Regions from separate parts of the Bradyrhizobium sp. WBAH42 genome, predicted to be linked through region 1. Evidence: predicted binding sites of a transcription regulator. Region 1 holds the regulator's gene; the other holds the start of a gene.
The links. Region 1 encodes PhoB, which activates phosphate uptake and scavenging genes when phosphate is short. Its sites were predicted from a motif close to TGTCATNNANCTGTCAT; they were not measured.

Region 1 (4,401 bases):
GCTTGTAGGCAAAGAGCTCGCCGGTGCGGCCCATGCCGGTCTGCACCTCGTCGAAGGCGAGCAACAGGCCGCGCTCGTTGCAGAGCTCGCGCAGCGCCTTCAGGAAGGCCGGAGGTGCAGCACGAACGCCACCCTCGCCCTGGATCGGCTCGATGAGAATGCCGGCGGTGTGCGGGCCGATCGCCTTCTTCACGGCGTCGAGGTCGCCGTGCGGCACCTGATCGAAGCCGTCCATCGGCGGACCGAAGCCCTCGAGATATTTCGCAGACCCGGTGGCGGCGAGCGTCGCCAGCGTGCGGCCATGGAAGGCGCCTTCGAAGGTGATGATGCGATAACGCTCCGGATGGCCCTTGGAGAAGTGATGATGGCGGACGAGCTTGACCACACCTTCCAGCGCCTCGGCGCCGGAATTGCAGAAGAACACGAAGTCCGCGAAGCTCTCATTGCAGAGGCGGCTTGCGAGCTTCTCGCCATCGGGGCTCTGGAACAGGTTCGACATGTGCCAGAGCTTCGTCGCCTGCTCCTGCAACGCCTTGACCAGCGCGGGATGAACGTGGCCGAGCGCATTCACCGCCACGCCCGAGGTGAAATCGAGATAGCGATCGCCATTGGCCGCGATCAGCCAGCAGCCTTCGCCGCGCTCGAAACCGAGGTCGGCCCTGGCGAAAACGGGGAGCAAATGCGGCGCGGCGCTGTTAGTCATGACGTCACTTGAATGTTGCGGACGGTGTGAGGCACGCATTGCGCAACGCACCATTGACCGGCCCCGGAAAACGAAACGTGCCGCCTTTTAAGGGCGGCACGTGGCACTATCTTATGCCTGGAAAGACGGGTGTCAATGCCGCCCGGAAAGCCTCGCGAAACGCTGAATCCGTAGTCTTGCGGTGCCGATTTTGCGGGTTTTTCACCACGGAACATGTGGAAGCGAGTCGGCGGACTCTTGCGCGGGAGTCACGCCATATTGTAGCGTTTGGACTGTCAGATACGACATCTCGTGCAGCAGTTCTGATCCCAAAAGTCCTCATGTACCGGCGTAAACGTTCGGGCGTCTTGAGCGCGCCCGGCGAGCCTTAAGGGATTCTGGCGGCACGGGTTTTTCAAGGCTTTAGGCAATCGCGGCGAAGGCTCCAGGATGGCAGGCGCGCTGCGAGGGAAAGGGTGCAATGACGGTTTTGACCTGGTCCGATGATCGCGTCGAGCAGCTGAAGAAGCTCTGGGAGGCCGGACTTTCGGCCAGCCAGATCGCGGCGGAGCTCGGCAATGTGACCCGCAATGCCGTGATCGGCAAGGTGCACCGGCTCGGCCTGTCCGGCCGCGCCAAGAGCCCTTCATCGGCAGCGCCGCGGCCGCGCAAGGCACGGCCCGCGCAGCACATGATGCGCGTGACGCGACCCGTTGCGCGCGGCAACACCGCGCTGGCGCAGGCCTTCGAGGTCGAGGTGGAAGCCGAGCCGGTCACCTACGACAACGTGGTGCCGATGAGCCAGCGCCTGTCGCTGCTGGAATTGAACGAGGCGACGTGCCACTGGCCGGTCGGCGATCCATCGAGCCCGGATTTCTTCTTCTGCGGCGGCAAGGCGCTCTCGGGCCTGCCCTACTGCGCCCAGCATTCGCGCGTGGCCTATCAGCCCGCAGCGGACCGCCGTCGCGCACCGGCGAAGCCGAGCACGCGCTGAGCTTGCGGAATTAGTTGATCGCCGAGATTACAGCCGTCACACGATGACGGCGCCACCTACTCAGTGTCATCCCCGCGAAGGCGGGGATCCATAACCACAGGGCGCGATCGTTGCGCGAGATGGTCACGCCGAGTCATCGTCAAACCACGTCCCGTGGTTGATCGCGACGAGCGCAAGCGCTCGCGCTGAGATCCCGGGCTCGCGCTGCGCGCGCCCCGGGATGACGGTTGAGGGTGTAGCCGCAGCTCACCACACCAACAGCTCGCAGATCTTACGTCTGCTCGGCCTTCGCGAAGCGATCATCCAGCGCGTAGCCGGCGCCGCGGACGGTGCGGATCGGGTCCTGCTCGCGGCCGAGATTGAGCAGCTTGCGCAGGCGGCCGATATGGACGTCGACGGTACGCTCATCGATATAGATGTCGCGGCCCCAGACGCTATCGAGCAGCTGCTCGCGCGAGAACACGCGGCCGGGATGCTCCAGGAAGAACTCCAGCAGGCGATATTCGGTCGGGCCGAGATCGATCGGCCGACCCGAGCGCGCCACGCGGCGCTTGTCGCGGTCGAGCTCGATGTCGCCATAGGCGAGCACGGTGGCGAGCCGCTCGGGGCTGGCGCGCCTGAGCAGACCCTTCACGCGCGCGAGCAGCTCCGGCACCGAGAACGGCTTGACGATGTAATCGTCGGCGCCGGTTGCGAGGCCCCGTACCCGCTCGCTCTCCTCGCCGCGCGCGGTGAGCATGATGATCGGCAGCTGCTTGGTCTCGGGACGGGTCCGAAGCCGCCGGCACAGCTCGATGCCCGACAGGCCCGGCAGCATCCAGTCGAGCACGATCAGATCGGGAATGTGCTCCTTGAGGCGGGTGTCGGCGTCGTCGCCGCGCATCACCGTCTCGACGTCATAGCCGTCGCCTTCGAGGTTGTAGCGGAGAAGCTCGGTGAGAGCTTCCTCGTCCTCTACCACCATAATGCGTGCGCCCATGTTGTCGTCGCTCCTTAGGTATTCGGCACCGTCGTGGCGAAGGTCGTCATGTCGCCCTTCGGCCGCTTGTCGGTGATCGCCTGGCCCTCGATCATGTAGAACACGGTCTCGGCGATGTTGGTGGCATGGTCGCCGATCCGCTCGATGTTCTTGGCACAGAACATCAGGTGGATGCAGAACGAGATATTGCGCGGATCCTCCATCATGTAGGTGAGGAGCTCGCGGAACAGCGAGGTGCAGATGGCGTCGACCTCCTCGTCGCCCTTCCACACCGCCATCGCCGCCGGCAGATCGTGCGCGGCATAGGCGTCGAGCACGCTCTTGACCTGCTGCTGCACGAGGTCGGTCATGTGCTCCAGGCCGCGGAACAGCTTGAGCGGATGGAAATCCGTCTCCAGCGCCGCGACGCGCTTGCCCATGTTCTTGGCAAGATCGCCGATGCGCTCGAGATCGGTCGCAACGCGCATGGCGCCGACGATCTCGCGCAGGTCGACGGCCATCGGCTGGCGGCGGGCGATGGTGAGCACGGCGCGCTCCTCGATGCGCTTCTGCAGCGCGTCGAGATCGGCGTCGGTGGTGACGACGCGCTGGCCGAGTGCCACGTCGCGGCGGATCAGCGCGTCGACGGAATCGACGATCATGCGCTCGGCGATGCCGCCCATCTCGGCGACCAGGCGAGTGAGCTCCTGAAGGTCGCTGTCAAAGGCCTTTACGGTATGTTCAGAACCCATATTCCGTCTCCTCAGCCGAACCGGCCGGTGATGTAATCCTGCGTGCGCCGATCGCTCGGCGACGTGAAGATCTTGCTGGTGTCGTCGAACTCGATCAGCTCGCCGAGATACATGAAGGCGGTCTTGTCGGAGACGCGCGCCGCCTGCTGCATGTTGTGGGTGACGATCGCGATCGTGTAGTTCTCGGACAATTCCTGGATCAGTTCCTCGACCTTGGCGGTCGAGATCGGGTCGAGCGCCGAGCAGGGCTCGTCGAACAGGATCACCTCGGGCCGCACCGCGACGGTGCGGGCGATGCAGAGGCGCTGCTGCTGGCCGCCGGAGAGCGACAGGCCGGAGGCATTGAGCTTGTCCTTGACCTCGTTCCACAGCGCGCCGCCGCGCAGAGCCTTCTCAACGCGGTCGTCCATCTCCGACTTCGAGATCTTCTCGTACAGACGAATGCCGAAGGCGATGTTCTCGTAGATCGTCATCGGGAACGGCGTCGGCTTCTGGAACACCATGCCGACCCGGGCCCGCAACAGGTTGAGGTCCAGCTTGGCGTCGAGGATGTTGGTCTGGTCGAGCAGCAGCTGGCCGGTGGCGCGCTGGCCCGGATAGAGGTCGTACATCCGGTTGAAGATGCGCAGCAGGGTCGACTTGCCGCAGCCCGACGGGCCGATGAACGCCGTGACGCGGTTGGTGCCGAGCGTCAGATTGATGTTCTTCAGCGCGTGGTGCTCACCGTAGTAGAAATTCAGGTTGCGCGCGGTGACCTTGGCGGGCGCCTCGGGCAGCGGCTGCGAGCCGGGATGAACGGTCGGCGCGCTGACGGAAACAGACATTTCACTCATTTTGCAGTCCTCTCGGCGCCAAGGATGCGCGCGCCAATGTTCAGGGCAAGCACGGTCAGGGTGATGAGCAGCGCGCCGCTCCAGGCGAGTTGCTTCCAATATTCGTAGGGGCTCTGCACGAAGTTGTTGATGGTGACAGGTAGGTTCGCCATCGTCTTGTTCAGGCCGAGGCTGAAGAACTG
Region 2 (4,401 bases), 590 kb from region 1:
AGCAGGCCGCGATCGGTGAGGCCGGTCGCGCGCGCCGGGCCGGCGGAGACCAGATCCCAGGCCTGAGCCAGCGGCACCACGCCATCGGCGGCCAGGCGGAACGCGGCGAGCAGCTGCGCGGGATAGTAATAGTCCGACGCCAGCACCGAGCAGAGCCCTTTGGCGATCATGTCGGAGGCCCTGGTCCAGCCGGTGTGGCTGCCGCCCCGCACGACGTTCGGCGCGCCATAGACGATGGCATCGCCGTGGCTGGCCGCAGCCCGCGCCGTTTCCTCGTTGATCGGAAATTCCGCGATCAAGGCGCCGAGCTCGCGAAAGTCCCGGCGCATCGTTGGGCTCGCGTCGTCATGCGAGAGCATCCGCACCTCGGCTGCGCGGGCAAAAGCGGCCAGCCGTGATACCGAAGCCGGCACCTCGGCGGCGCGCGAGACCACACGCTCGACCAGCTTGTCAAAATCCTCGCTCGACAGCCCGGTGCGCTCCACCATGCGGTTGCGCTTGCGCGGCTTGGCCATGTCGGCGACCGTGCCGTCCATGTGATCATTGAAAGCGAACAGGTCGACGCGGCCCTCGCTGAGCCATTGTGCGATCTCGGCCTCGGCATCGAGATTGTAGGTCTCGTGCCGCAGGTGGAAGCGGGTGTCGGCGGCGAATTGCGGGCGCTGCCGCTCGATCGCCTCCATCAGGCCGCGCGCATTGTCGGCGCTGCGCAGGCCCGGCTCCCAGGAGCAGGTCGTGGCGTGAAACACGGTGGTGATGCCATTGCTGATCGCCTGGCGGTCGCTGTCGGCGAGCGCAACGTCGATCGGAAAGTCGACGCCGGCGCGCGGCATCATCTGCCGCTCGAAGGCATCGCCATGCAGATCGACGATGCCGGGCAGCACCAGCAGGTCACGCGCGTCGAGCGTCAGCCGCGCCCGGCCGCGAGAGGCATCGATCGCTGCAATGTCCGTTCCGGAGACGAGAAGAGAGGTTTCGGCGAGCTCGGCGCCGATCAAGGCCCGGCCGCCTTCGATGAATATGTCTGTCACGCGACCGCGCTTCGTTTGCTGGCAGGGGAATTGGCGAGTGAGCTTGCCCGTGCTTCGTATGTCGAGAGGAAATCTTCAATCCCGAGCTTGCGGAAATCGGGCAGCGTCGCGCGCAATTTGTCGTGATCCCAGTCCCACCAGGCAAGCTTTGCAAGGCGTCCGGCGATCTCCTCCGAGAACCGCCGCCGTACGATACGGGCTGGGTTGCCGGCGACGATGGTGTAGGCCGGCACGTCCTTGGTGACGATCGCGCCGGCGGCGATCACCGCGCCGGTGCCGATGTTGCGGCCCGGCAGCACGATCGCGCCATGGCCGATCCAGACGTCATGGCCGATATGAACGTGATGCTGGCGCCGCCAGTCGAAGAACTCGAAATCGTCGCTCGCACCCTCGAAATAGGCGCTGGAGCGGTAGGTGAAGTGCGCCTGCGTGGCGCGATGCATCGGATGGTTGCCGGGATTGATCCGGGTCATCGCCGCGATCGAACAGAATTTTCCGATGGTGGTGTAGGTGATCTGCGCGTCGTTCACGACATAGGAGTAATCGCCCATCGCCACTTCATGCAGGATGGTGCGGGCGCCGACCTCGGTATAGGCGCCGAGCCTGGTCTCGTGCAGCTTGGCCGAGGGATCGACGGTCGGCTGAACCGAAAGAGCTTTGGCGGCCATGTTGCATCCGAAGTGCGAGGGCGGGCGTTTTTCTTCGAGCGGCTGGATGACGATGTCATGACAACGAGATGACAGGGGATGACGTGCGTAGGATCGCCGCATCGCAGCGCGTGTGTCACACAAGTGTTAAGCACGGGCGTTAGCGGTTGGCTCCAGCTACTCTGGAGCCCCTGTATGCTGGTGGTTGAAGGCCTGACGTGTCGCTTCGGCGCGAAAGCCGCGGTGGACGACGCTTCGTTTCAAGTTTCCCCCGGCGGCTTCGTCGGTGTGATCGGGCGATCCGGCGCCGGCAAGTCGACATTGCTGCGGACCATCAATCGCCTCGTGACGCCGACCGGGGGACGCATCCTGTTCGACGGCGTCGACGTCACCTTGCTGCGCGGCAAGGAGCTGCGGCAGTGGCGCGCCCGCTCGGCGATGATCTTCCAGCAGTTCAACCTGGTCGGTCGGCTCGACGTGCTCACCAATGTCCTGATGGGCCGTCTCGCCACGATGCCCGCCTGGCGCTCGCTGTCGCAGGCCTGGCCCGAGCAGGACAAGGCGCTGGCGATGTCGGCCCTCGAGCAGTTCGACATCGCTTCGCTCGCTGCCCAGCGGGCCGACCAGCTCTCCGGCGGCCAGCAGCAGCGCGTCGCGATCGCTCGCGCGCTGGTGCAGCAGCCCGACATCATCCTCGCCGACGAGCCGATCGCCTCGCTCGATCCGCGCAACACCAAGATCGTGATGGATGCGCTTTTGCGCATCAACAAGCATTTCGGTATCACGGTGCTCTGCAACCTGCATTCGCTCGATTTGGCCCGCACCTACTGCGACCGCCTGATCGGCATGGCCGCCGGGCGCGTGGTATTCGACGGCGCGCCGGCCGCGCTGACCGATCACGTCGCGCGCGAGCTCTACGATCTCGAAGCTGCCGACGTCGTGGGTGGCCTGCCTGTCCCGGCGCCCGAGGGCGTGCCGGCGCTCGGAACCGCCGCAGCCGCCTAAAGCCGCATCGCACCTGTTCAATTGCCAGTTTGCGTCAACCGACCCCCAACCGATGAAGAGGGTATCATGATCACTCGCAGATTAATCCTGGCCGGCGCCGCTGCGCTCGCTTTCACCGCCTCCGCCTCGGCCGACGACTGGAAGGCCAAGTATCCCGAGCTGACCTTCGCCGTCGTCCCGGCCGAGAACGCGTCGGGCGTCACCGAGCGCTGGGCACCGTTCATGACTTATCTATCGAAAGAACTCGGCGTAAAGGTCACGCTGCGCATCGCCAACGACTATGCCGCGGTGATCGAAGGCCAGCGCGCCGGCAATATCCACATCGCCAGCTACGGCTCGGCCGCGTTCGCGCGTGCCCGCCTGACCGGCGTCAAGTCCGAGGCCTTCGCCAACGACATCAACGCCGACGGCTCGACCGGCTACTATTCGGTGTTCTTCGTCAAGGCAAGCAGCGCCTACAAGAAGATCGACGACCTGAAGGGCAAGAACCTCGGCCTCGTCGACCCGAACTCGACCTCCGGCAACAACGTGCCGCGCTTCGAGCTCGACAAGATGGGCATCCACGATGCCGACGCCTATTTCGGCAAGGTCGTCTTCACCGGCAGCCACGAGAACGCGATGCTGGCGCTGGCGCAGGGCACGGTCGAAGTCGCTGCCAACCAGTGGACCAGCGACGACGATTCCACGCTGGCGCAGATGCTGACCAAGGGGATGCTGAAGAACGCCGACGGCTCGGCGATGAAGAAGGACGATTTCCGCATCATCCACAAATCGGCGCCGATCATCAACGGCCCCTATGCCTACAATTCCGACCTGCCGGAAGACGCCAAGACCGCCATTGCCAAGGCGTTCTTCGACGCGCCGGCCAAGGACAAGGCCGCGTTCGACCGTCTCTCCGACGGCCAGAAGAAGGGCTTTCATCCCGCCACCACCAAGGACTGGGATGGCACGATCGAGCTGATCAAGTTCGTCGACGCACTGCGTAAGAAGAAGGCGTCCTGAGTCTTCGGGACGATGCACCTGACTGAGCCGGGTCCCAAAGACCCGGCTCTTTCTTTGACGGGACCTGTTTCGACCCCATGACGACAGCGGTTTCCATCCTCCCCGAGCAGCAGCTCGCCGCGCTCAACGCTGCCTATCGCCAGGCGGTTTCACGCAGGCGGCTTCGTCTCCTGTTGGGAGCGGGCGTGTTTGCCGCCGCGCTGGCTCTCGCCGCGATCGGCGCCGAAGTGAATTTGCGCACGCTGTTCACCTATTTCGGCAACTTCGTCAGCTATTTCGACCGCATCCTCACGCTCGACAGCGGCCAGCGGGTCTGGACCGATGTCGGCGAGTGGTTCTGGGGCTGGCGCAAATGGCTGAAGATGCTGGGTGAGACGCTGCTGATCTCCTATGTCGGCACGCTGATCGGCGCGACCTTCGCCTTCGCCCTCAATTTCTTCGCGGCCGAGAACACCTCGCCCGCGCCCTGGCTGCGCTTTACCGTGCGGCGCCTGCTCGAATTCGCCCGCACCGTTCCCGGCATCGTCTTCGCGCTGGTCTTCGTCATCGCCTTCGGGCTCGGGCCGATGGCGGGCGTGCTGGCGATTGCGATCCACTCCACCGGCGCGCTCGGAAAACTGTTCTCGGAGATCGTCGAGAATGCCGACATGAAGCCGGTCGAGGGCATCCGCTCGACCGGGGCGAGCTGGCTCTCCTGCATGCGCTTCGCCATCGTG

Region 2: the regulator PhoB is predicted to act here: its motif matches at 1,757-1,773, upstream of phnC (phosphonate ABC transporter ATP-binding protein).

Annotation. Positions count from the first base shown of each region.
Region 1 covers NZ_CP036533.1:1,506,895-1,511,295, reverse strand. The annotation lists gene DCG74_RS07035 (aspartate aminotransferase family protein) at 1-703, opposite strand, end outside; gene DCG74_RS07030 (GcrA family cell cycle regulator) at 1,164-1,676, shown strand; gene phoB (phosphate regulon transcriptional regulator PhoB) at 1,948-2,655, opposite strand; gene phoU (phosphate signaling complex protein PhoU) at 2,670-3,386, opposite strand; gene pstB (phosphate ABC transporter ATP-binding protein PstB) at 3,398-4,219, opposite strand; gene pstA (phosphate ABC transporter permease PstA) at 4,216-4,401, opposite strand, start outside.
Region 2 covers NZ_CP036533.1:2,097,314-2,101,714, forward strand. The annotation lists gene DCG74_RS09805 (alpha-D-ribose 1-methylphosphonate 5-triphosphate diphosphatase) at 1-1,031, opposite strand, end outside; gene DCG74_RS09810 (chloramphenicol acetyltransferase) at 1,028-1,699, opposite strand; gene phnC (phosphonate ABC transporter ATP-binding protein) at 1,874-2,683, shown strand; gene phnD (phosphonate ABC transporter substrate-binding protein) at 2,750-3,685, shown strand; gene phnE (phosphonate ABC transporter, permease protein PhnE) at 3,763-4,401, shown strand, end outside.